3 regions of the Streptomyces sp. NPDC055025 genome follow, and region 1 is predicted to be linked to each of the others. Evidence: riboswitches for the same ligand, from Rfam matches in the RefSeq annotation. Region 1 holds a riboswitch; each other region holds the start of a gene.
The links. A riboswitch is a leader RNA that binds a small molecule or an ion and turns the genes downstream of it on or off. The one in region 1 is predicted to bind S-adenosylmethionine.
Positions count from the first base shown of each region.

Region 2: linked by a shared signal. The riboswitch ahead of thrC (threonine synthase) and the one ahead of ACWGDX_RS36940 (putative leader peptide) in region 1 are both predicted to bind S-adenosylmethionine.
Region 3: linked by a shared signal. The riboswitch ahead of ACWGDX_RS24510 (aminotransferase class V-fold PLP-dependent enzyme) and the one ahead of ACWGDX_RS36940 (putative leader peptide) in region 1 are both predicted to bind S-adenosylmethionine.

Region 1 is NZ_JBSGVS010000100.1:2-9,812, reverse strand. It holds gene ACWGDX_RS36975 (hypothetical protein) at 168-479, opposite strand; gene ACWGDX_RS36970 (hypothetical protein) at 679-1,749, opposite strand; partial or broken gene ACWGDX_RS36965 (aspartate aminotransferase family protein) at 1,980-2,264, opposite strand; partial or broken gene ACWGDX_RS36960 (MFS transporter) at 2,219-2,500, opposite strand; gene ACWGDX_RS36955 (TerD family protein) at 2,835-4,847, opposite strand; SAM riboswitch class IV at 5,233-5,341, shown strand; gene ACWGDX_RS36950 (hypothetical protein) at 5,380-5,517, shown strand; gene ACWGDX_RS36945 (glutathione S-transferase C-terminal domain-containing protein) at 5,767-6,645, shown strand; SAM riboswitch class IV at 6,610-6,720, shown strand; gene ACWGDX_RS36940 (putative leader peptide) at 6,768-6,935, shown strand; gene ACWGDX_RS36935 (LLM class flavin-dependent oxidoreductase) at 7,128-8,336, shown strand; gene ACWGDX_RS36930 (NtaA/DmoA family FMN-dependent monooxygenase) at 8,358-9,811, shown strand, end outside.
Region 2 is NZ_JBSGVS010000018.1:40,666-50,476, reverse strand. It holds gene ACWGDX_RS13975 (oxidoreductase) at 1-399, shown strand, start outside; gene ACWGDX_RS13970 (hypothetical protein) at 499-1,137, opposite strand; gene ACWGDX_RS13965 (RNA polymerase sigma factor) at 1,134-1,670, opposite strand; gene groL (chaperonin GroEL) at 1,838-3,460, opposite strand; gene ACWGDX_RS13955 (cold-shock protein) at 3,845-4,048, opposite strand; gene ACWGDX_RS13950 (ubiquitin-like small modifier protein 1) at 4,435-4,710, opposite strand; gene thrC (threonine synthase) at 4,810-6,096, opposite strand; SAM riboswitch class I at 6,114-6,241, opposite strand; gene ACWGDX_RS13940 (glucosyl-3-phosphoglycerate synthase) at 6,476-7,540, shown strand; gene ACWGDX_RS13935 (hypothetical protein) at 7,579-7,941, shown strand; gene ACWGDX_RS13930 (alpha,alpha-trehalose-phosphate synthase (UDP-forming)) at 8,062-9,510, shown strand; gene otsB (trehalose-phosphatase) at 9,648-9,811, opposite strand, start outside.
Region 3 is NZ_JBSGVS010000041.1:39,449-49,259, reverse strand. It holds gene qcrC (cytochrome bc1 complex diheme cytochrome c subunit) at 1-628, shown strand, start outside; gene qcrA (cytochrome bc1 complex Rieske iron-sulfur subunit) at 625-1,680, shown strand; gene qcrB (cytochrome bc1 complex cytochrome b subunit) at 1,677-3,344, shown strand; gene trpD (anthranilate phosphoribosyltransferase) at 3,531-4,601, shown strand; SAM riboswitch class IV at 4,817-4,934, shown strand; gene ACWGDX_RS24510 (aminotransferase class V-fold PLP-dependent enzyme) at 5,157-6,566, shown strand; gene ACWGDX_RS24505 (Lrp/AsnC family transcriptional regulator) at 6,588-6,869, opposite strand; gene ACWGDX_RS24500 (rhomboid family intramembrane serine protease) at 6,866-7,576, opposite strand; gene ACWGDX_RS24495 (hypothetical protein) at 7,728-7,970, shown strand; gene ACWGDX_RS24490 (NYN domain-containing protein) at 8,004-9,368, shown strand; gene ACWGDX_RS24485 (NlpC/P60 family protein) at 9,690-9,811, shown strand, end outside.

The DNA.
Region 1 (9,811 bases):
GGTGGCACCGCCGCGGCTGGCACTCAGCCGCGGCGTTGCCACCGTCAGGCCATTCGAGCGGCTCGGCGGCTCGGCCGCTCGGCCGCTTGGCGCTTGGCGCTTGGCCGCCAACTCGGCGACCGAGCCCGGCGATCCGCGACGTCGGCCCCGCGACCTCGGCCCCGCGTTCACCGGCGCAGTTCGGCCGCCGCGTAACGCAGCTGGAAGGTCAGGGCGGCGAGGACCAGGCCGAGCCTCTGCCGGCTGCTCAGCCTCTCGGCAAGGTGATCAAGCGGCCCGGCGACGGCCGGGGGCGGGAGGGGAGACTCCCCGTCGAAGGGCGGCGGGTACGCGTCCACGGCCCGGAGCAGTCGATCCCGTAGGTAACCGCGCACACGGTGGACCGGCGGCCGTGACCCCACCGGGATCTCGCCGAGTGCCTCGTGGACCAGCTTCGCCGTAGATGACACCAGGGTCTTCAACCCGTGGAAATCAGGCATGGAGAGGTCGACCAGCGATATCTGGTAGGCGAGCGCGTACTCCTGGGCGTCCCGGCTGAAGCCGGAGGTGGAGAAGACGGCATAGCTGTAGCGATAGCGCGTCCCTAGGCCCTGTCCGGTCGATGCCTCCGCCTTTCAGGGAGGCCGGGTCTCCGTCCCGAACCCTGTGCGTTGTCCGGACCGGTAGCGGAGCAATCCCCTAGAACGGGCGGGCGTACGGGTGTTCCATCACGCGGTCGTAGATCCCGCGCAGCCACGGCTGACGGACGGCGGGCAGCCGTGCCAGCGTGTGGAGGAACACTTCCGAGTCCGGCCCGAACAACTGGTTCGGGTACGGCGGCAGCGGATCGTCGCGGAAGACACCGTCGGGCATTCCGCCGGTCACGGGAACGCGCAACCGTTCGCGGTAGAAGGCCAGATGGGTCCATACGTCGGCGGTCAGCGGCACGGTTACCGCGGTACCGGACGCCTGCCACGCCCTCCCCGTCCGCGGATGCCGCGGGACGAGGACGATATCGGGAGCGGGGTCCGGGGCGGGCAGGCCCGGTCCCGCCAGAGCCGCTCTCTTCGCCGGCGGCCCGGACGGTCCCGGCGGGAGCAGCGTTTCGAGCACGCGGCCGAACATGTCCGTGACAAGACCCTCGGGGACGGCCACGGGTGTGCCCGCCGAGGCCGCCAGTAGATGGGCCAGAGCGGCCCCGGCCGCCGCCTCCCACCGCGGGCTCCACCTGCCGGGCGGCTCGATCGGCGGCGTACCCTGCCACTCCTCCAGCGGCGCCTCCCGGCCGGCGGTCCGGCCGGCGGGATCCTCGGCGGGAAGCCGGCGCACGGACTGCGGCGCGAGCCGCACCGCCTGCCACAGCGAGCAGTCGTCGATACGGGTCGCCACCGGCCGCCCGCATCGCACACATGCCAGATTCGGGCCGTCCCTCCCGTCCACCCCCATGCAGCAGCCGTCACACCGCTCCGGCAACAGGACGGTGCCGCGCGTGTCGCCCGGCGCGACGACAATCGCCCCGGGCGCACCGAAGGAAAGGGAGCGAACCGGCGCGAAGACACCGCGGGCTTCCGCTTCACCCGCCCCGATCTCGCTCCACGGCCGCCATGGCGGCCCGAAGGGCTCCGGGTCGACGGCGTACGTCCCCGGTTCCATCAGGGCGGGGAGCATCACGTGTCCGTAGCGGTGGTGGGCGTGGACGGGAAGCGCGACCCGCGACAAGGTGGCGGTCAGCACGGCGCCGCACCGCGCACACGCGAACACATCGCCCATCGGTCCTCCCCCGCCTCCGGCCTCCGGACACGCGAATCATCCCGGATCGGCGGGGCGCGGCCAACACCTTTGAGGCAGCGCGGCCGGGGGGAACGGTGTTCCGACCGAGTCAGCCTCGGACCGAGCCCCGGACCGGAGTTGTGTGGAAGACGGAGCCGATGAACTCCGTGAGGAGCCGCTCCTTGAGCGGCCCCGCAAGCGCGTCGAGCGGTACCAGGACAGGGGTCATCCAGGGTGAGATGGAGACTGGGCGGCAGCCCGTCGAAGGAGAGCTGGGGCTGGAGGTACCAGCCGCGCTCGCGCATCTCGTCGGCGAGGTGGAGCAGCAGGTTCAGGTCGGGGTCACCGTCCGCCGGCCCGCCGAGGACCGTGAACGCGACGAGTCCCGCGGCCCCTTCCCCCAGTACCCGTACGCCGTCGGTCCCGCGCAGGCCCGCCGGCAGCCGGTCCGAGGCCTCGGCGACCCGCCCGGCCGGCGCGGTGCAGCCGTCGTCACCGACATGCTGGAGGACCGCCACGCCAGCGGATTGACCAGGACGTCCCAGGCCTTCGGCAGGAAGACCGCCGCTCCCGCGACGGCCGCGGGTACGGCGAGGACGTTGGTGAGGTAGTAGAGCAGGATCAGGCCCGGCACGGTGGCGAAGGTGCCGGTGCACAGGGAGCCGAGCCCGTATCCGATACGCATCGGTCGTGGCAGGCGCGGGACCGGTTCGTGGTGCGCACGGATGTCCGCCGACATGCCGCAGATCATGAACGACGGTCCGAGCGGGCGACAAGGGCCGGGTGTGACGGCGGCATGAACTCCGGCGCCTGGGTGTCGCGGCCCTAGGGCCTCTCGTTCGGACCTTGCTGGGCTCGCGTGCCCTGGCACCGCGCCTCGCCGCGTTGTCGTCGGTCGCCTACGCTCCGCATGGACTCCCCCCTCCGCCTTGCGATCCACGGCACCACGCGGACACCAGCCGCTACCGCGGCGGGCGCTCCCTCACCCAGCCAGATCCAGACGCAAGACCCTAGACGATGTCAGCGCCGCACCGGCCGTAGCCTCGTCGCTCCGAACCAAAGGGTGGGAGTCGCCGAAACACTGGTCATCCAGCGGTGGTTTCAGCGAGTTGGGGGCGTTTGGCCGGACGGCGTTCAAGATGGGCGACGACGCCGTTGTAGAAACGGTCCACGGCGTCGTCGACGCTTCGGATGAAACCGGAGTCGGTGTTACCGCGCGTGCTGCCCATGCCTTTCAAGAGGGACAGCCGGAAGCCGGTGATCTGCGCGCCGTCTCGCGGGAGGATGTCCGCCGGCTCGGGGCGGAGCCGTTCCAAGGTGCCGCGCGGGCCCACGCCCTGGCCCTCGATGAGTGTCTCGACGTGCAGGTCGGCCGGCGCTTCTGCGAGTTGGCGGACCAGTCGCTTGACCCAGGTGAGGGGATAGCCCTGTTCCGGGGCAGGGATGTCGATGGAGGTACGCAGCTTGCCGGTGCGCAGGTCTGCGGCGACGAACAGGGAACCCGGCGTGCCGTCGATACGGAGTTCGGCGTGCAGGCGGCCGTCCTCGCAGAGACGGTCGGCCAGAGTGACACGGCGGGTATGCGGGTCGGTGCCGCGTTTGGCCCGCTGTACGGGCAGAACCTTCTGGCCCAGTTCACCGCCGAGCCGCAGACAGACCTGGCGGACGAGGCGTTCCCAGCTCTCGACCACCTGGATGGCGTGCGGGTCGCCCTGGCAGAGTGTCTCCTCGTCGATTCCCTTGCGTACGGGTACCCAGGCGGGCCCCATGTTCTGGAAACCGTGACAGCCGGAGTTCTCGTGCTGGAGATAGTGCAAGAGTTCGAGGAGGAGCCACGCGTGCGCGGCGTTGCCGACGCCTTCGTGACGGATCAGCATCTGCGCCTGGTGAGCGACCTCCGCCCAGGACAGGTGCCACAGCGCCACCTTGTGCTTGCGCCGGCCGTCCACCTTGACGTCCACCAAGGGCCTGCCGTCCAGAGCCACGTCGTTCGACAAGGTGATCACTGCGTCGTAGCCGCGCCTCGACGCGATGTCCATGTAGTCCTGCACCTGTACGGTCTTGAGCGCGTTGCCATTGGTCTTCGTCTCCACCAAGGCGGTCCACAACTTCCCGGCACGCTCGACGCGAATGACGCCATCGGGGCGCTTGGGCGTGTCCCCATGCGGCAGCGAGACCTCCGTGAAGGTCTCCGTGCGGCCGGCGGGAGCGCCGAACGCGGCGGTGAGCCTGCGCCCGAACTCCGGCACCTGGGCCATCACCGAAAGAAGGACGGATGTCGCCCGCGTCTCCCTTTCCCGGTCGCTCTTGAGGGACGGGACGGGGAAGAGCCGGGCACGTCGCCACGCGTCATTCTCGGCGAGTGACTTCCCGCCCGTCCTGGGAAGTACGACCTTCTTCTTGGCGGTACGGGGACGCCGAGGCGCGGGTACACCGGCGACTTCGGGGGCCGCCGGTGGCGCGGGCGGCGTCGCCGGAAGCTCCGTGGCCGGAGTGTCCAGCACGGCGGCGGAAGGCACCGGGGCGGCGTCCTCCACCGACGCTTCGGGTTCCTCCTCGGACGCGTCGTCCACATCAATGCCGAAATCCGTTGCCAGACCCGCCAGACCGCTCTCGTACCCCTGGCCGACGGCCCGGAACTTCCACCCCTCCCCTCGCCGGTACAGCTCACCGAAAATGAAGGCGCTCTCCACCCCCGCGTCATCGATGGAGAACGTGAGAAGGGGCCCGCCGGTACGGTCGGCGAGCGTGACGCGCAGCTCGTCCAGATCACCGAATCGCGCGCCGCCATACCTGCTGGCCGCCAGGACGACGCGTTCCACACCCGCCGACATGGCGCTCAGATCGAGAGTGATCCGGTCCTCGCTGCCGTCGGACGTCGGTGTCTTGCCGAGCAACTGCACGCTGCCGTCGGCCGATGCCGGGTTGTTGTAGAAGAAGAAGTCCGCGTCACTGCGCACCTTCCCGTCCCCACCCACCAGCAGCAGGGAGACATCAGCGTCCCCGTCCCCTGTCGCGCTGCGCCATGCCAAGCTCAGGACCACTGAACTGATGTCCTCGCTCAGGGCGTCCAGTCCGACATTGGCACCCTTGACCATTTCCAGCATGCGGCCCCCCAGCCATGCGACCGCGCCGGGCCCGCTACACGGGCCGACCGATCGTGCGATGTGATCCACGGCACACTCCCCATGTGCGAAGTGAACCTTAGCGTGGGATGCACACCCCTAGAGTGCCAATGCGGCGATTAAGGGTTTGAGTACTGATTCCCCCGGTGCACGGCGGGTGTTCCCTGATATGTGGACGGCGTCCCGGGTCCCGGACCGCGGTCGAGGTTTCCCTGTTCTCCGGACCGCCCGACGGGCCCGTCCGCCCGTCCGAATCCGGCCGTTCTGCCTTGTTCCGACTCCTTGACGGTCCAACGGAGCGCGCTCAGACTGTTTGGCGACGGTCACGATTGTCAGCGCTCGCCCGCGCGGAGTCCCTGTTCGGGTGGGTCACCGGCCCCGGCCCGCTGACTGGCAACCCTTCCACCGCGACGGGGTGCCCCGGGTGACGACCAGGTCCCACCCGGGCGGTGGGGCAAGTGCGGTCTCGCTCGTTCCGCGAGGCCCGAGGACGGGACCGGCGGAGATGCGCAGGACAGCGAAGAAGAGCGAGAGCGTCTGTCGGACCTTCCGGTCGGCGCCGCTGCCGCGTCCGCGCCTGCTGACCAGGCGCCGCCATATCGATCTGCTGCGGCTCCGCAGCGGTTGCGTGCCGGCTGTCTGAGCCGGCCGCGCTCCGGCCGTCGAGCCGGCCGTCGAGCCGGCTGCCCGCCGGGCGCCTGAGCCTGGGCCTGCCTCATGCCGGCCGGGTCGGCCGAACCGGCCTCATGCCTGCCGTCCGAGGCTGACCGTTCCGCGATCGCCTTGCCAGGTCCGGGCGTTGTGCGCTGCCGCGCGCCGCCGGACCCTCCTTCCGTACGGCCACCGGCGCCGAAGAAGCCACCGGGGCTCCACCGCATCCCTGGAGAGTGCCATGTCCGAGACCTTTGCACAGACGTCCTTCCCGTCGGCACTTCGCGATTCCCACCCCGGCACACCCCCGCGTTTCCGCGACCGTATCGGCGCCGGTCCCGGCGGTGGTTACTACCCGGTCGCACACCGCTACCACCTGTATCTCTCGCTGGGCTGTCCGCTCTCACTGCGGATCTCGATCACCCTCGGTCTGCTCGGGCTCAAGGACTCGATCAGCACCACACTCCTCCCGTCCCGGTCCGACGGCCTTCCGGCCGGGTCCGGCGGCTCCGACGCGGTCACAGCGCTGCGCACGGCCTACGAGACCACCCGGCACCACTACGACGGTCCGCTGACCGTGCCCGCGCTGTGCGACCTGTGGAGCGGACGGGTGGTGAGCAACCACGCCCCCGACATCCTCGACGACCTCGCCGTCCACTTCACCGACCAGGACGACGCGGATCTGCCCCGTCTGCGGCCCGCCGCCCTGGCCGCCGACATCGACGCCGTCCGCGAACTCCTCGGTGAGGGCCTGGGCGGGGGCTTCGGTGAGGGCCTCGCCCAGGACCAGGCGCTGGATCTCCTGGAGCGCCGACTGGCCTCGCACCCCTATCTGTTGGGCGAGACGCTGACGGCGGCGGACGTGGATCTGTGGGTCGCGCTCGTCCACCTGGACGTCGACGCCCTGCGGCGCGTGGCCGCCGGTGACCGCCTCTGGTCGTACGTACGGCGGCTGGGGACCCATCCGGCCTTCCAGGAAATTCCGCGTACGGCGGGAAAGCGGGAACACGGCGGTGAGGACGTGTGTTCCACCCAGAAGGACTGTGCCGGAGCCGGAGACCGGAGCCGGGCCACGGTGCCGGCGGGTGATGAGTGCCGGCGTCAGGCCCTGGCTTGCTGACCGGCGCCCCCGCCACGCGGCGGAGCGCTCCGGGTGACGGCCCGGCGGAGCCGAAGACGGTTCCGCGAGCGGGCCCGGGACGGCGCGAGCCGACCGGGACGGACGGGATGGAGGTGACGGCAGTGCGGGGAACTCCCCAGCGGCCCTTGGTCACCACCGCCATGTACTCACGGCGGCACATCGATCTCCAGCGCGTCGCCGCCGCGCTCTGTCCGGCCTACGAGTCCGCCGCCGCGCGGCACTTCGCCGACCAGGCCTGTCCGGCCGGCCAGGCCCTGTCCGTCGGTTAGGCCCTGTCCGTCGGATCCTCGCGGGCCCGGAACGCCCGGCCTTCTCCTCCGGCCTTCTTCTCCGCCCTTTCGTCGTTCCTCCCTTTCGCCGTTCCTCCCTTCTCGCCGATCCTCCCCTCCCGCCGATCCTCCACCCCGGCCGAGCACGGGCGCGGACGAGTTTCGGCATGCTCACAGGAAGCGGTACGCCCAATGCCCCGAGCAGCACACGCACCCCTCCACCTGGCCGTCGCCCTCGACGGCGCCGGCTGGCATCCCGCGGCCTGGCGGGAGCCCGACGCCCGGCCCGCCGAACTGCTCACCGCGCGGTACTGGACCGCCCTGGTCACCGAGGCCGAGCGGGGGCTGCTGGACTTCGTGACCATCGATGACTCGCTCAGCCTCCAGACCTCCCGTCAGGTCGAGCCCGACGAGCGCACCGACCAGGTACGGGGCCGTCTCGACGCGGTGCTGACCGCCGCCCGGGTGGCGCCGCCGACCCGGAACATCGGGGTGGTCCCGACCGCCGTGGTCACCCACACCGAGCCCTTCCATCTCTCGAAGGCGATCGCCACCCTCGACTATGTGAGCACCGGACGGGCCGGAATCCAGGTCAGGGTATCCGGACGCGCCGACGAGGCCGCGCACTTCGGCCGCCGTACGGTCCCGGGCCTGCGGACCGAGGACCTGGCCGGGGCGACGGGCAGGCCCTGGGTGAAGGAGCTGTTCGACGAGGCCGCCGACTATGTCGAGGTGCTGCGCCGGCTCTGGGACAGCTGGGAGGACGACGCGGAGATCCGCGATGTCGCCACCGGACGCTTCATCGACCGCGACAAGCTGCACTACATCGACTTCGAGGGCGCGCACTTCAGTGTGAAGGGCCCCTCGATCACCCCGCGCCCGCCCCAGGGGCAGCCGCTCGTCACCGCGCTGGCACACGCGACCGTCCCGTACGAACTGGTCGCGCGCTCGGCCGACGTCGGATTCGTCACCCCGGGCGACGCCGACGACGCCCGCGCCGTCCTGGCCGAGATCCGCGCGGCACAGGCCTCCGCCGGCCGTGCCGACGAGACCGTGCACGTCTTCGGCGACCTGGTGGTCTTCCTCGACAACGACCCCGGTGCCGCCGCCGGCCGCAAGGCCCGTCTGGACGAACGCGCCGGCGCCGAGTACGTCAGCGACGCCCGCGTCTTCACCGGGTCGCCCGCGCGGCTCGCGGACCTGCTGGAGGAATGGCGGGACGCCGGGCTGACCGGCTTCCGGCTGCGCCCCGGCGCCCTGCCGTACGACCTGGAGCAGATCACCCGCCACCTGGTGCCCGAACTCCAGCGCCGCGGCGCCTTCCGTACCGCGTACGGGGCGAGCACGCTGCGCGGACTGCTCGGACTGCCCCGCCCCGCCAACCGCTACGCCGCCGTCTGAGCCGGAAGGACCGTACGAGCAATGAGCAAGCCCGCCAAGCCGCTGAAGCAGATCCACCTCGCCGCGCATTTCCCCGGCGTCAACAACACCACCGTATGGAGCGACCCGAAGGCCGGCAGCCACGTCGAGTTCAGCTCGTTCGTCCACTTCGCGCGGACCGCCGAGCGCGCCAAGTTCGACTTCCTCTTTCTCGCCGAGGGGCTGCGGCTGCGGGAACAGGGCGGCCGGATCTACGACTTGGACGTCGTCGGGCGGCCCGACACCTTCACCGTCCTGAGCGCGCTCGCCGCCGTCACCGAGCGCCTCGGCCTGACGGGCACGATCAACTCCACCTTCAACGAGCCCTACGAGGTGGCGCGGCAGTTCGCCAGCCTCGACCATCTGTCGGACGGCCGCGCCGCCTGGAACGTCGTCACCTCGTGGGACGCCTTCACCGGCGAGAACTTCCGCCGCGGGGGCTTCCTGCCGCAGGACGAGCGCTACTCGCGGGCGAAGGAGTTCCTGAGCACCACCACCGAGCTGTTCGACTCCTGGCGGGGCGACGAGATAGCCGCCGACCAGGAGTCCGGCACCTTCCTGCGGGACGCGCGGGCGGGAGCCTTCGTACACAAGGGCCCCCACTTCGACATCGCCGGACAGTTCAACGTGCCGCGCAGCCCGCAGGGACGCCCGGTCATCTTCCAGGCCGGCGACTCCGAGGAAGGGCGCGAGTTCGCGGCGTCGAGCGCGGACGCGATCTTCAGCCGTTACAGCACTCTCGACGAGGGGCGGGCGTTCTACACGGACGTCAAGAGGCGGCTCGCCCGCCATGGCCGCACCCACGACCAGCTGCTGATCCTGCCCGCGGCGACCTTCGTGCTCGGCGACACGGACGCCGAGGCGGAGGAGCTGGCCCGCGAGGTACGCCGCCAGCAGGTCAGCGGCGCCACCGCGATCAAGCATCTGGAATTCGTCTGGAACCGCGATCTGTCCGCGTACGACCCGGAGGGCCCGCTCCCCGAGATCGACCCGGACCTCGGCGAGCACACCATCGCCCGCGGCCGCGCCCAGGTGCGGATGTACCGCGACCCGCTGGCGACCGCCCGGGAGTGGCGGGAGCTGGCGGCCGCGAACAAGTGGTCGATCCGGGACCTGGTCATCGAGACCGGCAGCCGCCAGTCCTTCGTCGGCTCCCCGGCCACGGTCGCCGAGACCATCGACTCCTTCGTGCAGGCCGACGCCGCCGACGGGTTCATCCTCGTCCCGCACATCACCCCCGGCGGACTGGACGTCTTCGCCGACACCGTGGTCCCGCTGCTCCAGGAGCGCGGTGTGTTCCGCGCGGAGTACGAGGGCACCACCCTGCGGGACCACCTCGGCCTCGCCCACCCCGACGCCCACGCCCGCCCCGACGCCGACGCCCGCTCCGGCGCGGACGCCCGCTCCGGCGCGGACGCCGACGCCGACGTGCCGGCCGAGCCGGTGGCGTCGCCGTA
Region 2 (9,811 bases), on a different contig from region 1:
TCGGCGGCCTACGGACAGTCGAAGCTCGCCAATCTGCTCTTCACCCTCGAACTGCAAAGCCGCCTGGCGGATGCCCGTTCACCGCTCCCGGCCCTCGCCGCGCATCCGGGCGCGGCGACCACCGGACTCAACCGTCATCTCGGGCCCGCCATGTCCCTTGTCGCCGCGACCGTCGGGCGGCTGGTGATGCAGAGCGGCCCGGCCGGAGCCCTGCCGACGCTCTTCGCGGCCACCCAGGACCTCGAAGGCGCCGCCTACATCGGCCCGGACGGCCGTGGCGAACAACGCGGCCACCCCACCCGGGCCGTCCGCAGCACCACCGCCCAGGACACCGACCTGGCCCGGAAGTTGTGGACCCTCTCCGAAGACCTCACCGCGACGGCGTTCCCTCTCCTCTGACCCCGGGCCGCCACGGCGGCACAGGCCGACGTGCTCACACGCCTGAGAAAGGAACGCCGACGCCGCACGGCTCTCGGCCGCGCCGTGACGGACCGTCCATCACCCCCCGAGCCCCAGCGCCTTCCGTACCTCCGCGCTCAGGGCAACGGTGTTCTCCGGGCCCGGCGCCGCCCTGCCGTCCCCGTCCACTCCGTACCAGCCCTGCATGGTGCTCACCAGGTAGTACCGTCCGGCGCGTTCCCCGTCCTCCGTGAGCAGGAAGACATACTCCTTCCCCGCGGTCAGCGGAGCCGTCTCCGCGGCGGTGTCCGGGGTGACATAGGACAACTCGATCCGGTCCCCGGGCACTTCGCCCTTGGCCGTCGCCGTGATCTCCACCGGTGCGACCGTCTCCGGGGCCTGCCACCGGTCGGCGCCGTGGCTCTCCTCGCGGCCGGGGCCGAGCCTGCCCCGTACGATCACGTCCGCCGCCGCCTCCAACCGCCCGGTGCTCCCGTAGTACGCCTGGTCCGCGATGGCGCCGCCCTCGGGCGGGCCCCCGCCCGGACCCTCCCCGCCGCCGCCCCCGGTCGCGAGGAACGCGGCGCCCGCGACGACAGCGGCCGTACCGCCCACGAGCGCCGTCACCAGAACAGTGCGGCGGTCCGGTCCCCGGCGCGCGGACACGGCCCGTCCCGGGACCGGCTCCGCCCCCGGCACCGGGTTGGCGTGCTTGATCAGGGATTTGACGCGGATCACGCCGACTCCTCGGGCTCGGGCTGTACAGAACGGTCTCGTACGTAAAGGTCCCGGAACGCCTTACGGGCCCGGTGCAGCCGGACCCAGACCGCCGGGACCCCGCAGCCGAGGACCTCGCCGATCTCGGCGGCGCTCAGCCCGTCCCAGTAACCGAGCATCAGCACATCCCGGTGCCGTTCGGGGAGCCGGTCGAGGGTGTCCAGTACGGCGGTGTCCTGCCCGGTCGCGGGCGCGCGGTTCAGTTCGTCGGTGATACGCCGGTGGAGTTCGGTCAGACGCGCGGTCTTGCGGTAGTGGTTGCTCAGCAGATGGCGCGCGGTGACGAACAGCCAGCCGCCGCTCGTCTCATGGCCCGCGGCCGTCCGTTCCCACGCGGTCCTGAAGACCTCCGCGGTCAGCTCCTCCGCCGCGCCCCGGTCGCCCACCCGCCGGTGGACATAGGCCGATACGCGCGGGTGCTCGCGTGCGTACATGGCCGTGAACCGCTCGGAGCGATCGCCGTCGGGCGCACGGCCCCCGTCGCTCCCCGTCATCCGAAAGGTTTCCACATCTCTCATATGTCATGAGCCCGGCGGATCCTTACAAGCCGCGGGACACGGCCCGGGAAACGCCCGAGGGCGGCACCCCCGCGAAAGGGGTGCCGCCCTCGGTACGTACCAGGACCGCGTCCGAACCGGCCGGCTCCGAGGAGCCGTCAGGCTCAGAAGTCCATGTCACCGCCCGGCATACCGCCCGGAGCGGCCGCGGCGGCCTTCTCCGGCTTGTCGGCGATGACGGCCTCGGTGGTCAGGAACAGCGCGGCGATGGAGGCCGCGTTCTGCAGCGCGGACCGCGTCACCTTCGCCGGGTCGATGATGCCCTCGGCGATCATGTCGACGTACTCGCCGGTCGCGGCGTTCAGACCGTGACCGACCGTCAGGTTGCGGACCTTCTCGACGACGACGCCGCCCTCAAGACCACCGTTGACGGCGATCTGCTTGAGCGGGGCCTCCAGCGCGAGCTTGACGGCGTTGGCACCGGTCGCCTCGTCGCCCTCCAGCTCCAGCTTGTCGAAGACCGAGGCAGCCTGGAGCAGAGCCACGCCACCACCGGCGACGATGCCCTCCTCGACGGCGGCCTTGGCGTTGCGCACCGCGTCCTCGATGCGGTGCTTGCGCTCCTTCAGCTCGACCTCGGTCGCGGCACCGGCCTTGATGACGGCCACGCCGCCGGCCAGCTTCGCCAGACGCTCCTGGAGCTTCTCGCGGTCGTAGTCCGAGTCGCTGTTCTCGATCTCGGCGCGGATCTGGTTGACCCGGCCGGCGACCTGGTCGCTGTCACCGGCACCGTCGACGATGGTGGTCTCGTCCTTGGTGATGACGACCTTGCGGGCGCGGCCCAGCAGGTCCAGGCCGGCGTTCTCCAGCTTGAGGCCGACCTCCTCGGAGATGACCGTGCCGCCGGTGAGGATGGCGATGTCGTTGAGCATCGCCTTGCGGCGGTCACCGAAGCCCGGGGCCTTGACGGCGACGGACTTGAAGGTGCCACGGATCTTGTTGACGACCAGGGTCGACAGCGCCTCGCCCTCGACGTCCTCCGCGATGATCAGCAGGGGCTTGCCCGACTGCATGACCTTCTCCAGCAGCGGAAGGAGGTCCTTCACGTTGCCGATCTTGGAGTTCACGATCAGGAGGTACGGGTCGTCCAGGGACGCCTCCATACGCTCCATGTCCGTGGCGAAGTACGCGGAGATGTAGCCCTTGTCGAAGCGCATACCCTCCGTCAGTTCGAGCTCCAGACCGAAGGTCTGGGACTCCTCGACGGTGATGACGCCTTCCTTGCCGACCTTGTCCATGGCCTCGGCGATGAGCTCGCCGATCTGGGTGTCGGCGGCGGAGATGGAGGCGGTCGAAGCGATCTGCTCCTTGGTCTCCACATCCTTGGCCTGCTCCAGCAGGGCGCCGGAGACGGCCTCGACGGCCTTCTCGATGCCGCGCTTGAGGGCCATCGGGTTGGCGCCGGCGGCCACGTTGCGCAGGCCCTCGCGGACGAGCGCCTGGGCCAGCACGGTCGCGGTGGTCGTACCGTCGCCGGCGACGTCGTCCGTCTTCTTGGCGACTTCCTTGACCAGCTCGGCGCCGATCTTCTCGTACGGGTCCTCGAGCTCGATCTCCTTGGCGATGGACACACCATCGTTGGTGATCGTGGGGGCGCCCCACTTCTTCTCGAGGACGACGTTGCGACCCTTGGGGCCAAGGGTGACCTTGACGGCGTCGGCGAGCTGGTTCATCCCGCGCTCGAGACCGCGCCGTGCCTCCTCGTTGAACGCGATGATCTTGGCCATGTGAAGTGGTCCTCCCGGACTGGGGTGGATTGCTCCGGACCGCGCTGGCGCCCGCGACGGACGGCCTGAGAGCCGTGCGGTTCCTTGCCCCACCGGCTCTTCGGGCCTCACCGACCCGGTCCTTAAGTTGTCACTCTCACTCGCAGAGTGCTAACGCCAATGATTAGCACTCGACCCCCGAGAGTGCAAGCGCCCCCGGACTCCGGCGGTGTCCCCACGCCGGGCCGCGTGCCACCCGCGCCCGCTCATCCGGGCGCCGTACCCACGCCGGCCGCGCGCCACCCGCGCCCGGACACGCACGAGGGGTCCGTATCCCGTCTCCGGGATACGGACCCCTCGGCGTGAGCCGTGAACTGCGTGCGTCGGTGGCCGATCGCGCCGGGATCAGACGGCGAGCTTGACCATGTCCGCCTGCGGACCCTTCTGGCCCTGCGAGATCTCGAACTCCACTCGCTGACCTTCTTCAAGGGTGCGGTAACCGTCCATCTGAATCGCGCTGTAGTGGACGAAAACATCCGCACCACCGTCTACCGCGATGAAGCCGTAGCCCTTCTCCGCGTTGAACCACTTGACGGTGCCCTGAGCCATGCCTAACTCCCCTATTACTGGCCCTTCCAGGGGCCACACTTCGCGCCGGAACGCGTCGACCGCGGCTGAATGTATCTGCCCAACTGCCCTCTGCAACAGGTCAATCGGACGAGAATTATGGGCATGGCCGAACACGCATAGCGACGAATTCGCTGCGTTCCCGGGCAAGTCGGGCCGGGCAAAGCGCACCTAAAGTGCAAACAGCGCGATGACTTCAGCCCTATGTTGTCGCGTTCTCATACGCGCGCCGGATGGGCGGCGGAGGGGCGTTCCCACACTCTATCGCGTTCAACCATAAAGAATGGCTCCCTCCGCTTCTCTTGCGGAGGGAGCCATACCGGTCACCCGGTGTCGCCACGAAAGGGGCGGGCCCGGGGGCCCGTGAGTCAGCCTCCGGCGACCGCGGGGATGATCGAGACGCCGGCGCCCGCCGGGGTCGCGGTCTCCAGGCCCTGCTCGAAGCGGACGTCGTCGTCGTTCACGTACACGTTCACGAAGCGGCGCAACTTGCCCTGGTCGTCCAGGACCCGCGCGGCGATACCGGGGTGGCTGGCCTCCAGGGACTGGATGACCTCGGAGAGGGTCGCCCCTTCGGCCGGGACCTCGGCCTTGCCGCCGGTGTACGTACGGAGAATGGTGGGGATGCGGACGTTGACGCTCATGTTGGGTGTTCTGCCTTCCGTCTTCCGTGACGTCGTCGGGGTCGGTGGGCCGGATCGCGGGTGAGCGGGCCGGGCCGGGTCATCGGGCCGGGCGGCCGGTCAGCGGGCCAGACCGGCGTCGCGGAACGCGTCCAGGCTCGGGCGGATGGTCGCGGTCGGGCCCGTCGTCGGCGCCACCGCGTCCAGGGTCTTCAGTCCGTCACCCGTGTTGAGGACCACGGTCGTCAGCGCCGGGTCGAGCACTCCCGCCTCGATCAGCTTCTTGGTCACGCCGACGGTCACCCCGCCCGCGGTCTCCGCGAAGATGCCCTCGGTGCGCGCCAGCAGCTTGATCGCGTCGACGATCTGCTCGTCGTCGACGTCCTCGACCGCGCCGCCGGTGCGACGGGCGATGTCCAGGACGTACGGGCCGTCGGCCGGGTTGCCGATCGCCAGGGACTTGGCGATGGTGTCGGGCTTCTGCGGCCGTACGACATCGTGTCCGGCCTTGAAGGCGGTGGACACCGGCGAGCAGCCCTCGGCCTGGGCGCCGAAGATCTTGTACGGCCTGTCCTCCACGAGCCCCAGCTTGATCAGTTCCTGGAGACCCTTGTCGATCTTCGTGAGCTGCGACCCGGAGGCGACCGGGATGACGATCTGGTCGGGCAGCCGCCAGCCGAGCTGCTCACAGATCTCGTACGCGAGTGTCTTGGAGCCCTCGCCGTAGTACGGACGGAGGTTGACGTTGACGAAGCCCCAGCCCTCGCCCAGGGGATCGCCGATCAGCTCCGAGCAGAAACGGTTCACGTCGTCGTAGTTGCCCTCGATGCCGACGAGTTCACCGCCGTACACCGCGGCCATGACGACCTTGCCCTGCTCCAGGTCGTGCGGGATGAACACACAGGAGCGGAAGCCGGCGCGGGCGGCTGCGGCGCCGACCGCGCCCGCCAGATTGCCGGTGGAGGAGCAGGAGAGTGTGGTGAAACCGAAGGCGCGGGCGGCCTCGACGGCGATGGCGACGACACGGTCCTTGAAGGAATGCGTCGGATTGCCGGAGTCGTCCTTGATGTGCAGGGAGCCGGTGATACCCAGTTCACGGGCGAGATTGTCGGCCTTGACCAGCTTGGTGAAACCGGGGTTGATGTTCGGCTTCGAGGCCACATCGGCCGGGACGGGCAGCAGTGACGCGTACCGCCAGATGTTGTCCGGGCCGTCCGCGATCCGCTTCTTGAGCTCTTCGGGGGAGCCGCTCGGCAGGTCGTACGCGACTTCGAGCGGCCCGAAACAGCTCGCACAGGCGAAAAGGGGACCGAGCTCGAATCGCTCTCCGCATTCGCGGCACGAGAGGGCGGCGGCGGGTCCGAGATCAACGGTGCCGCTGGCGTGGTGGACGGTCTGCACAGCCATGATGGCGAGGCCCTTTCTCCTCATCTTCCTTACGACGCGTTTCGCCGCAAGACGGAATTGGCACCTTCCCCACCGTGACCTCGCGGTCGGCGGGAGGGTTGCCGGGACTTCAACGGGCCGTTCCCTCAGTCCCTCTGGATGAGCGCTATGGCACCGGACCAGGTCCGGCGCGTTTTTCCGCGTTACGACCCCCGGCATGCGGCGGTCATACGTGTTGTTCAAGACTGTAACCGAAGGAGCGGACGGTTGAGATAGTGGTCCGCACCGCGAGATGGATCACGTTCGACCGGATTCGCGGGTCGCGTCCCACCGGGTTCCGGCCCGGTTCCCGACCGGATTCGCGGGTCACGTTCATGGAACACGTCAGGGAGTACCGACCGTGCTGGAAGAGGTGGAACGCTGGCTGACCAGGCGTTCCTGGTCAGCGGCCGACCGTACGCTCGACCGGCTCCTGGTGGCGAAGGCCGCGCGCGGCACCACGGTGAGCGTGGTGCTTCCCGCGCTCGACGAGGAGGCGACGGTCGGCGCGATCGTCTCCGTGATCCGGCGCGAGCTGATGGAGCGGGCGCCACTCGTCGACGAGCTGGTGGTGATCGATTCCGGCTCCTCCGACCGTACGGCGGAGGTCGCCGCGGCGGCGGGCGCGCGGGTGGTGCACCGGGACGCGATTCTGCCGCGGCTGCCCGCACTGCCCGGCAAGGGCGAGGTGCTGTGGCGGTCACTGCTGGTGACGAGCGGCGATGTGGTGTGCTTCGTGGACGCCGATCTGCGGCGGTTCTCGGCCGACTTCGTGTCCGGGACCGTGGGACCGCTGCTGACCGATTCCGATGTGCACTTCGTGAAGGCGATGTACGACCGCCCGCTGCGGGAGGACGGGACGGACGGTGACGGCGCGGACGGTGACGGCGTGGGCGACGTGGGCGCGGACGACGTGGGCGTGGGCCGCTACGGCGCGGGCGGCGGCACGCGCGACGGCATGGGCGGGGCGGCGGCCGGCGCCCAGGGCGGGCGGGTGACCGAGCTGGTGGCGCGTCCGCTGCTGAATCTGCACTGGCCTCAGCTGGCGGGGTTCGTCCAGCCGCTGGGCGGGGAGTACGCCGCGCGCCGCTCACTGCTGGAGCGGCTGCCCTTCCCCGTCGGGTACGGCGTGGAGCTGGGGCTGCTCGTGGACGCGCTGCACACGGTCGGTCTGGACGCGCTGGGGCAGGTGGACGTGGGGGTGCGGTTCCACCGCCACCAGGACGACCGGGCGTTGGGGCGAATGGCCGCGGCCATCTACCGTACGGCCCAACTGCGGCTGTCCCGGGCGCACTTGGTACGGCCGGAGCTGACGCAGTTCGACCGGGGCGAGCACGGCTTCGTACCGCGCACCTACTCCGTGGACACGGAGGAACGGCCACCGGTACGCGAGATCGCGGAGTACACGTCCGGACGCGCGGCGTAACCGCGGATCACCTCACCGATTGCCTACATTGCGCCCTTATGAGGGCAAAACATCTGATTATCTGCCGATTCTTCGGGGTGCTGGCCGGGACGCTGGTGCTGCTGGCACCGGGACAGGCGTCGGCCCTGGCACACGTACCCCTTCAGGGGTCCGGGCCCCTGCGGATGCCGGTCCACGAGCCTTTCCACAAGCCTTTCCACGAGCCTTTCCGCGGTCCTCTCCACGAGCCGCTCCAGGAGCTTTCCCACCAGCCCCCGCACGAGCCGCTCTACGGGTCCCTGCAAGGGCAGCTCGCGGACACCGGAGGGGCGGCCGAACGGCTGTGGCTGCTGGGCGGGGTGGCGCTCGCGCTGACCGGCGCGGGGGTGGTGGCACTGGCCGCGACCCGCGGCCGCCGCTAAGGGTTGTCCCGTAGGCCCTGTCCGGCGGACAGGACCTCAAGGACGGCGGGCCGCCGCACCGGGCGCAGACCACACCGTCCGTACGTTTGAGCGTTTACGCGACGGGCTAGGTTTCGCCACATGGTTACCGAGCCGCCCTCCCGGGCCCAGGTCCTCGTCGCGTCCAACCGCGGCCCCGTCTCGTACAGCGTGCGCGACGACGGCACGCTGACGGCGAAGCGGGGCGGCGGCGGGCTGGTGTCCGGTCTGTCGGCCATCGGCGCGGACGCGGACGCGGTGTGGGTGTGCGCGGCGCTCGGGGACGGCGACCGCGAGGCGGTACGGCGTACGGACGGCCGGCTCGACCCGGCGGACACGGGCGGCCAGCGGGTCCGGATGCTGGGGATCGCGCCCGAGGTGTACGAGGACGCGTACAACGGCGTCGCCAACTCCACGCTCTGGTTCGTCCACCACCTGCTCTACCAGACCCCGCTGGAGCCGTCCTTCGGCCCGGATTTCCGCGCGCGATGGGCCTCGTACGAGACGTACAACCGCGCCTTCGCGGAGGCGCTGGCGGACGAGGCCGCGGAGGGCGCGGCGGTCCTGGTGCAGGACTACCACCTGGCGCTGGTGCCCGGGATGCTGCGGGCGCTCCGGCCCGATCTGCGGATCGGTCACTTCTCGCACACGCCATGGGCCCCGGTGGACTACTACCGGCTGCTGCCCGACGACATCGGCCGCCAGCTTCTGCGGGGCATCCTCGGCGCGGACCGGGCGGCCTTTCTGACCCGCCGGTGGGCGGACGCCTTCACGGCCTGCTGTACGGATCTGCTGGGCGGGACCGGCAACACCAGGATCGGTGTGCACGGCCTGGGCACGGACGCCGACTTCCTGCGCGAGCGCGCGCACCGGCCGGATGTGGACGAACGGATCGTCACCCTGCGCGAACAGATCGGCCGTCCGGGGGACGCCGCCGACGGCTCGGACGATCTCCGGAAGACCATCGTCCGGGTGGACCGTACGGAACTGTCCAAGAACATCGTCCGCGGTCTGCTCTCCTACCGGCAGCTCCTCGTGGACCACCCGGAGTGGCGCGACCGCGTCGTCCATGTCGCCTTCGCCTACCCCTCCCGGCAGGATCTGGCGGTCTACCGCGACTACACCGCCGAGGTCGGACGGGTGGCCGACGCGGTCAACGCCGAGTTCGGCACGGAGAGCTGGACCCCGGTCGTCCTCCATGTCCGGGACGACTTCGCGCGCTCCCTGGCCGCCTACCGGCTGGCGGACGTGGCCCTGGTCAATCCGATCCGGGACGGGATGAACCTGGTGGCGAAGGAGATCCCCGTGGTCTCGGAGCGCGGCTGCGCGCTGGTGCTCTCCCGGGAGGCGGGAGCGTACGAGGAGATGGGTGAGGACGCCCTCGCGGTGAACCCGTACGACATCACCACCACGGCGAGGGCCCTCCACGAGGCGCTGAGCATGCCCCTCGACGAACGCGCCGAACGCGCCAAACGCCTGGCCGCCTCGGCGACGGCCCTGCCTCCGCAGCAGTGGTTCCTGGACCAGCTCACCGCCCTGCGCGCGATCTGAGACACGAGCCCGGCCCCCCGCCGCTCGCGAGGGGCCGGGAGGACCGGGCTGGGACGGGGCGGGGCCGACAGGGACGGTACGGGGACAGGAACGCGCGGGACAGGACCGGGCGGACGGGCCGGGCGGAGCGGGCGGTGTCAGCCGATGGTCCGGGCCAGTGCCGCCAGGAAGTCCACCACCGCCGCGGGGCCCGGGAGCCGGAGATCGGAGCGTTCCGCGAGGTCGGGGACCTCCGAGCCGCTGCACACCAGCAGGCCCGGGTGGCCGTCGGAGCGGAGCTTCTCGACCGCCGCGAAGGCCG
Region 3 (9,811 bases), on a different contig from region 1:
AAGCTGCCACGGAACCGGCGGTCAGGGCAGCAGCGACGGCCCGCCCCTGGTCGGCGTCGGCTCCGCCGCCGTGGACTTCCAGGTCGGCACCGGCCGTATGCCCGCGCAGCAGCCCGGCGTGCAGGTGCCGAAGAAGAAGGTCATCTACTCGCAGGCCGAGATCGACCAGCTCGCCGCGTACATCGCGTCCCTCGGCGCCGGTCCGATCATCCCGACCGGGAACCAGTACGACCCCGCCGGCGCGGATGTCGCCAGGGGTGGCGATCTCTTCCGCACCAACTGCACCCAGTGCCACAACTTCACCGGCGAGGGTGGCGCACTGACGAACGGCAAGAGCGCACCGAATCTTGAGGGTGTGAGCCCGAAGCACATCTACGAGGCCATGCAGACCGGCCCGCAGAACATGCCTTCGTTCCCCGACTCGACGATGCCGGAGCAGCAGAAGAAGGACATCATCGCGTACATCCAGGCGGTGAACGGAGAGAAGGCCGCGAGCCCCGGCGGTCTGAAGCTGGGTGGCCTCGGCCCCGTCAGCGAAGGTCTCTTCGGCTGGATCGTCGGTCTGGGTGTTCTGATCGCAGCCGCCGTCTGGGTCGCGGCCCACACCGCTAAGGCCAAGAAGTCATGAGTAGCCAAGAAGAGTTTCCAGAGAAGAACCTGCCGAGCGAGCAGGGCGACGCGCACGGCGCGGTCGAGCGTACGGACGACCCGTTCGCCGACCCGGGACTGCCGGCCCACCGGCCCCGTATACAGGACATCGACGAGCGGGCCGCCAAGCGGTCCGAGCGTACGGTGGCGCTGCTGTTCCTGCTGTCGATGGTGGCGACCGTCGCGTTCATCGCCTCGTTCGTGGCGTTCCCGGTCAGCAAGATCGTCTACATCTTCCCGCTGGGCCATGTCAGCATCCTGCACTTCTCGCTGGGTGTGACCCTCGGCATCGCCCTGTTCTGCATCGGCGCGGGCGCGGTCCACTGGGCCCGGACGCTGATGTCGGACGTCGAGGTGGCGGACGACCGCCATCCGATCGAGGCGCCGCCCGAGGTCAAGGCGAAGGTCCTGTCGGACTTCGCGGCCGGTGCGGCGGAGTCCGGCTTCGGCCGGCGCAAGCTGATCCGCAACACGATGTTCGGTGCGATGGCGCTGGTGCCGCTCGCCGGTGTGGTGCTGCTGCGCGACCTCGGTCCGCTGCCCGAGAAGAAGCTCCGCTCGACGCTGTGGGCCAAGGGCAAGCAGCTCATCAACATGAACACGAATCAGCCGCTGCGTCCCGAGGACGTGGTGGTGGGCTCGCTCACCTTCGCCATGCCGGAGGGCCTGGAGGAGCACAGCGAGGACTTCCAGAAGCAGATCGCCAAGGCGGCCCTGATGATCGTCCGGATCCAGCCGGACGAGATCAAGGACAAGCGTGAACTCGACTGGTCCCACCAGGGGATCGTGGCGTTCTCCAAGATCTGCACCCATGTCGGCTGCCCGATCAGCCTGTACGAGCAGCAGACGCACCATGTGCTCTGCCCGTGCCACCAGTCCACCTTCGACCTCTCCGACGGCGCCCGCGTCATCTTCGGCCCGGCCGGTCACCCCCTTCCGCAGCTGCGGATCGGTGTGAACGCGGAGGGCAACCTCGAGGCGCTCGGCGACTTCGACGAGCCCGTCGGTCCTGCCTTCTGGGAGCGCGGATGAGTACCAGCACTGCTACGGACGACAAGAACCGCAAGGCCCCCGCGGGTGAGCGGGTCGCCGACTGGGCGGACGGCCGGCTGGGGATCTACTCCCTGGCCAAGGCCAATATGCGGAAGATCTTCCCGGACCACTGGTCCTTCATGCTCGGCGAGATCTGCCTCTACAGCTTCATCATCATCATCCTCACGGGTGTGTATCTGACGCTGTTCTTCCACCCCTCGATGAACGAGGTGGTGTACCACGGCAGTTACGTCCCGCTCCAGGGCGTGACGATGTCGGAGGCGTACGCCTCGACGGTGGACATCAGCTTCGACGTCCGCGGCGGTCTGCTGATCCGGCAGATCCACCACTGGGCCGCGCTGATCTTCCTCGCGGGCATGCTCGTCCACATGATGCGCGTGTTCTTCACGGGCGCGTTCCGCAAGCCGCGTGAGATCAACTGGCTGTTCGGCTTCCTGCTGTTCGTCCTGGGCATGTTCACCGGGTTCACCGGCTACTCGCTCCCGGACGACCTGCTCTCCGGCACCGGCGTCCGCTTCATGCAGGGCGCGATCCTGTCGGTGCCGGTCGTCGGCACGTATCTCTCGATGTTCCTGTTCGGCGGGGAGTTCCCCGGCGGCGACTTCGTGGCCCGGTTCTACTCGGTCCATATCCTGCTGCTGCCCGGCATAATGCTGGGACTGGTCGTGGCCCATCTGATCCTGGTCTTCTACCACAAGCACACGCAGTTCGCGGGCCCCGGCCGGACGAACAAGAACGTCGTGGGCATGCCGCTGCTGCCGATCTACATGGCCAAGGCCGGAGGCTTCTTCTTCCTGGTCTTCGGGCTCATCACGATCGTCTCCGCCATCGCCACGATCAACCCGATCTGGGCGCTGGGCCCCTACCGACCCGACCAGGTGTCCACCGGAGCCCAGCCCGACTGGTACATGGGCTTCTCCGAGGGACTCATCCGGGTCATGCCCGGCTGGGAGATCAACTTCCTGGGACACACCCTGGTGCTGGGTGTCTTCATCCCGCTGGTGATCTTCCCGCTGGTGCTGGTCGCGATCGCGGTCTACCCGTTCATCGAGGGCTGGGTCACCCGCGACAACCGCGAGCACCACATCCTGGACCGCCCGCGCAACGCGCCGACCCGTACGGCGTTCGGTGTGGCCTGGCTGACGTGGTACTTCATCCTGCTCGTCGGCGGCGGCAACGACCTGTGGGCGACGCACTTCCATCTGTCGATCAACGCGATCACCTGGTTCGTCCGGGTCTTCTTCTTCGTCGGACCGGTCGTCGCCTTCGTCGTCACCAAGCGGATCTGCCTGGGCCTCCAGCGCCGCGACGCGGAGAAGGTGCTGCACGGACGCGAGTCCGGTGTCATCAAGCGGCTGCCGCACGGTGAGTTCATCGAGGTGCACACCCCGCTGGACCAGTCCGATCTGCACAGGCTGACCGCCCACGACCAGCACAAGCCGGCCGAGATCGGCCCGGAGGTCGACGAGAACGGCGTACGGCGCAAGGTCGGCCCGGCCGAGAGGCTCCGGGTGAAGCTGAACAAGGGCTACTACGGCGAGGGCAACCAGATCCCCAAGCCGACGGCCGAGGAGTACAACGAGATCGCCGCCGCGCACGGCCATGGGCACGAGGAGATCACCAGCGGCCACAGCAAGCACTGATCCACCGGTTCGCCACCACCGAGGGCCCCGGCCCGGTCTCCCCGCGAGGGGGACCGGCCGGGGCCCTCGGCGTGGGACCGTCCGTACTGCGGGCATCCGTCCTGCCGGCCGGGCGTACGCCGATAGGCTGGTGGCGCGGGCCTCGTACGGTCCGCACACCCGTCCCGGAACCCACCAGGAGCGAGCATGAGCGCTGTGACCCCCGTCGGAGGCGACACCGTGGCGGACCGCACCTGGCCGGGCGTGCTGAACCCGCTGCTGCGCGGCGAGAGTCTGGGCACGGAGGACACGGCGTGGGCCATGGACCGCATCATGAGCGGCGAGGCCACCGACGCGCAGATCGCCGGGTTCGCGGTCGCCCTGCGGGCGAAGGGCGAGACGGTCGAAGAGGTCTCCGGCCTGGTGCGCGCCATGTACGCGCACGCCAACACCATCGAGGTGCCGGGCCGTACGGTCGACATCGTCGGCACGGGCGGCGACCTCGCCAGGACGGTCAATATCTCCACCATGGCGGCGATCGTCGTGGCGGGCACCGGCGCCAAGGTCGTCAAGCACGGCAACCGCGCCTCCTCGTCGGCGAGCGGTGCCTCGGACGTACTGGAGAAGCTCGGCGTCAATCTGGAGCTGACCCCCCAGCGGGTGGCCGAGGTCGCCGAGGAGGCGGGCATCACCTTCTGCTTCGCGGTGAAGTTCCATCCCGCGCTGCGGTACGCGGCCAAGGCCCGCAAGGAACTCGGCGCCCAGACCACCTTCAACATCCTCGGCCCGCTCACCAACCCGGCGCGGGTCAGGGCCCAGGCGGTGGGTGTGGCGGACGCGCGGATGGCGCCGATCGTCGCGGGTGTGCTCGCCGAGCGCGGAAACTCGTCCCTGGTCTTCCGCGGCGACGACGGCCTGGACGAGCTGACCACCACCGCGACATCACGGGTGTGGGCGGTACGGGACGGCAAGGTCACCGAGGAGGCCTTCGACCCCCGGGACGTGGGCCTGGAACTGGTCCCGGTCGAGGCGCTGCGCGGCGCGGACGCGTCGTACAACGCCGATGTGGCCCGCCGGCTGCTGGCCGGCGAGACCGGCCCCGTACGCGACGCGGTGCTGCTCAACTCGGCGGCGGCGCTGGTGGCCCTGGACCCGACGGACGACCCCCTAGCCCTCCAGCTCGCGGCGGGTATCGCGCGGGCGGCGGAGTCGATCGACTCGGGCGCGGCGGGGCGCACGCTGGAACGCTGGGTGGCGGCGAGCCACCGCGACGCCTAGGCCCTGTACGCCTAGGCCCTGTACGGCTGGGCCCTGTACGGGCCAGGTCCTGTACGGCTCTGGCGCGGGTCGCCTCCCGGTCAGGGGGCCGTGGTGCGGGGTGCGTTGTCGGGGTGGGCCGGTTTTCGAACCGCCCACCCGCCGCGCCCCGCACACGTCCCGTATCGCGGACACCCGTTGGGGCGCGCGGCACCCTGTGCCATAATCTTGGACCAGGTCATGAGTGACAGCGATTAAGGCCCCGGCTCGCTGTCCGGCAACCCTCCGTCCGTGGCGGGGTGCCCCGGGTGAAGACCAGGCCGTGGGCAGCGAGGTCCGCGGCAAGCGCGGACCCCTCGCACCTTGGGGTCCTGGTCCTCAAGGGAGCAGTCTCGTGAGCAAGCGAATGTGCTAGGGCCTGTCCGACAGGCCCCAGGGGTTTTTCGACCCCTTCTTCAGTACGCCTCCATGCGTCGAGGCACCCCCCGTCACCGCCCCCGCGGCTCCGTCGAGCCGTGGTGCCGCCGTGCGGGTTCCTGAAAGCCGTTCCGACTTGTCCCGCCGGGAGATATCGCCATGTCCGCATACCTGAACGCCGCCGCCCCGACCACCGCCACCGCGACCTCCGGCACCGCGACCTCCGGTACCGACCCGCTGCCCGTCCTCGGGCGTGATGTCACCGTGCCGCTCGTCACCGGCGGCGAGGTCAGCTACGCCGCGCTCGACTACGCCGCCAGCGCCCCCGCCCTCCAGCGGGTCTGGGACGACGTGGCCGCGTACGCGCCGTACTACGGCAGTGTCCACCGCGGCGCCGGCTATCTCTCGCAGCTCTCCACCGACCTCTTCGAGAACAGCCGCCGCACGGTCGCGGAGTTCCTCGGCTGCCGCCCCGACGACCAGGTCGTCTTCACCCGCTCGACCACCGACTCGCTGAACCTGCTCGCCGCGGTGCTCCCCGCCGACTGCCAGGTGTTCGTCTTCGAGACCGAGCACCATGCCTCGCTGCTGCCCTGGCGCGAGGCCCGGGTCAGCTATCTGAACGCCCCCCGCACCCCCGCCGAGGCCGTCGCCACCCTGGAGCGGGCGCTCGCGGAGCGTGACCCCCGGGGTCCGGCGCTGGTCTGTGTGACCGGGGCCTCCAATGTGACCGGCGAGCTGTGGCCCGTACGGGAGCTGGCCGCCGCCGCGCACACGCACGGCGCCCGGATCGTGCTCGACGCCGCGCAGCTCGCCCCGCACCACCCCGTGGACATCGCCGGGCTGGATGTCGACTGGGTCGCGTTCTCCGGGCACAAGCTGTACGCGCCCTTCGGCTCCGGGGTGCTCGCGGGCCGTGCCGACTGGCTCCAGGACGCGGAGCCCTATCTCGCGGGCGGTGGCGCCAGCCGCGCGGTGGCCCGGCGGAGCGACGGCGGGGTCGATGTCGCGTGGCACACCACCGCGGCCCGGCACGAGGCCGGTTCCCCCAATGTCATCGGGGTGTACGCGATCGCCGCCGCCTGCCGGGCGCTCACCGAGGCGGGCTTCGACACCCTCGTCGACCGTGAGCGGCGGCTCGTCGCCCGAGTGCGCGCGGGTCTCGCCGAGGTGCCCGAGGTCAGGGTGCTCTCGCTGTTCGGCGACGACGCCCCGCGCGTCGGTGTCCTGTCGTTCGTGGTCGAGGGATGGAACAGCTCGCACTTCGCCGCCGCGCTCTCCGCGGAGTACGGCATCGGTGTACGGGACGGTCTCTTCTGCGCGCACCCGCTGGTGCGGACCCTGCTGGGCACCGACCCGCAGGACCCGGGGGAGTGCGGCGCCCCGGAGGCCGAGCCGGGCGAGCGCTCGCTGAACGCGATCCGGGTCAGCTTCGGCGCCGGCACCCCGGACGAGCACGTGGACCGCTTCGTCCGGGCCGTACGGGAGCTGGTGAGCCAGGGAGCGCGCTGGAACTACCGTACGGAGGACGGCCGTTGCGTCCCGGACCGGGACGGCGCCACGGCCTGACGCACGGAGCCGCAGGCGGCCTTACGCGTCGAGTCCGATGGCGAAGGCCGCTTCGAGGTCGTGCTGTGAGTACGTACGGAACGCCACATGCGTGTCCGTGGCCTCGACACCCTCGATCCTGCTGATCCGGCCGGGGATCACATCCGCCAGATCGTCGTGCCTGGCCACCCGCACCATGGCGATCAGGTCGTACGTACCGGTCACCGAGAAGACCTCGCTGACGCTGTCCAGCGCGGCGATCGACTCCGCGATCTCGGGGATCCGGGCCACGCTGGTCTTGATGAGCACGATCGCGGTGATCACGGTTGACGTTCTCCCTCGGTGGCCGCGGTGTGGTCTCCCACTCTATCGGTACGCCAGTACCGCCCCCAGGCGTAGAGAAACCCGGTGGCGAAGCCCACGAGGTGCGCGAGATAGGCCACGCCGGGACCCGAGCCCGCGCCGCGCGCCGCCAGCCACTGGATCGCGAACCAGAAGATCAGCACGATCCAGGCGGGAAAGCGCAGCGGCAGGAAGAACAGGAACGGGAAGAGGCTGGTGACCCGGGCCTTCGGGAAGAGATAGAGAAAGGCGCCGAGCACCCCCGAGATCGCGCCCGAGGCCCCCACCAGCGTCTGGTCCGAGGCCGCGTTCACCATGGCGTACGTGAGCAGGGCGAAACAGCCGACGGTCAGATAGAAGAACAGGAAGTGCGCCCGGCCCAGCCGTTCCTCCGCCATCGCGCCGAAGACGAACAGAAACAGTATGTTCCCCAGCAGATGCAGCCAGCTTCCATGGACGAAGAGCGCCGTCAGCGGGGTGAACAGGGCGCGTGGGGAACCGCTCAGCAGCTCGACCGGGATGACGCCCCACCGTTCGAAATACAGGCTCTGCGCGTCGAGGAGCGCCTCGCCTCTCCCGTACGCCGGGTTGAACCCCGACGACGGACTGAACAGGAATGCCAGACAGCAGAGGCCGATCAGCGTGTGGGTCACCACCGGTCCGTCGGCCGTCGTCCGCGACGTATTCACCGACAGAGCATGGCTTACCGGGAGTGAAGGGTACAGAGTGCCTCGCCGCTCCCTGGGGTGGCCCGGAGGCCGTAGGGTTGCAAGGAGTACATCCGCTGTTCGACGGCGCGCCGCGGGCGGCGGCGGCAGGGACGACGAAAGAGGACGCATGATGACGACGGTTCCCCAGCCGACGGCCGCCACCCGGTGGCGCTGCACACTGTGCGGCAATCTCACGCGTTTCGACGTGACGCGGTCGTCGAGGGCCGTCGAGTACGTCCATCTGGACCTGGCGGGGGAGCCGAGGGTCGAGGAGCGCGAGGTGGTCAGTGAGACCATCGAGTCGGTGCGCTGCCGGTGGTGCAACGCGGTGGATCAGATCGAGCTGGTGGACAGGCCGGGCGCCGGTTCCTGAGGGAGCCGCCCGAAAGGGTATGGGGTGACGGATGTGGAGCAGGCCGCAAGCGGTGCTGAGCCGGCCGGCGCGGCCGGCGGTGACGCCGCGGAGGCGCTGGACCGCCCGCTCCCGGACGGGGTACGACGCAGGGTCATCGCGCTGGTCTCGGACGCCTTCGGCGGTCTGACCGTCACCGAACTCCCCGCGCAGCTGCGCCAGTACGCCCGGTTCACGCCCAACAGACGGGCCAAGTTCGCCGGTAACGCGATGGCGGCCGCCCTGGAGAGCGATCCGCTGTTCCGGCAGCGGATCGGTGAGCGCATCAGCCACTCCCAGCCGGAGCTGGCCGGGGCCCTGGAGTCGGGGTCGCCGCCGGCCGCCGCGGATCCCGTCGACGTGGCCGCGGCCGCGTATGTGCTCAGGCCCCCCGGATGGGTGAAGTTGGTGGCCGCCGCGGGCGAGGAGGCCCAGCGCGCGGACGCCGAGCGCGCCGACGAGGAGGCCCGGCGCGAACTGGATCGGCTGCGTGAGGAACTGGCCGTGGCCAGGGCGCTGACGAAGAGCGAGACCGAGCGGCTGCGTACGGAACTGGAGTCGGCCCGCAAGGAGGCCGAGTCGCTCCATCGCAAACTGCGCAGTGCCCAGAGCGATGTGAAGCGGGGCGAGGCCGCCCTGCGCCGGGTGCACGCGGAGACCGAGGCGGTCAGGGCCGAGGCCGCCGCCGCGGTGTCGGCCGCGGAGAGCGAGACCCGCCGGATCAAGGCGCGGCTCGGTGAGGCCGAGTCGGCGGTCGAGGCGAGCCGCAGGGCCGCCCGCGAGGGCCGCTCGGTGGAGGACATGCGGCTGCGGCTGCTGCTGGACACCGTGCTGGAATCGGCCCAGGGGCTACGGCGCGAACTGGCGCTGCCGCCCGCCACGGTCCGGCCCGGCGATACGGTCGACGCGGTCGAGCCCGGCCGGATGTCGCCCAAGGACGTGGCGGCCCGCGCGCTCTCCGAGACCGATCCCGCGCTGCTCGACCAGTTGCTCGCGCTGCCGCAGTCGCATCTCATCGTGGACGGCTACAACGTCACCAAGACCGGCTATCCGACGATGCCGTTGGAGAAGCAGCGGCTGCGGCTGCTGGGCGGGCTCGCCATGCTCGCGGCGCAGTCGGGCGCGGAGATGACCTGTGTCTTCGACGGCGCGGAGCTGGCGGCGCCCGTGCTGCTCGCCCCGCCGCGCGGGGTGCGGGTGCTGTTCTCCAAACCGGGTGTGACCGCCGACGAGTTGATCCGTCAGCTCGTCAGGGCGGAGCCGCCGGGGCGGCCGCTGGTGGTGGTCTCCACCGACCGTGAGGTCGCGGACGGAGTGGCTCTGGCCGGCGCCAGACCCGTCGCGTCCGCCTTGTTGCTGAAGCGGCTTTCGCGCATCTAGTCAACTTGTGGGATCAATGCCCGAATTAAGGGCCTTTTTCTGGGGCGTAGCGTCAAATGTCCATCACTGCCTGTGTAGCGTCTGTAAATAATGCGCGTCCTGACGGAGATTTTCCTTGTCAGGATTTGAACTGATCACAAGAAGGTCACTATGGTCAGGCGTCGAACCTTCGCGCGGTTGATCACCCACCCGGGGTGACAGCGAAGGAACCGCCGATTTCATGCAGTTCAGCCCAGCTGGCAGGGGTATGGGACGTATGGAGCCGGGGCCCTGTGTCCCCCATGGCCCGGTAGGCGGCTGAGGAAGAAGGAGCTCGCCTCCGTGGCGTCCCACCGTCGTCCCAAGCAGCCGAGCCGCGCCCGTGTGACCGTGCTCACCGCGACCGCTGCCGCCGCTGTCGCCCTGACCTCCCAGGCCGCTCAGGCCGCTCCGCAGCCGAGCAA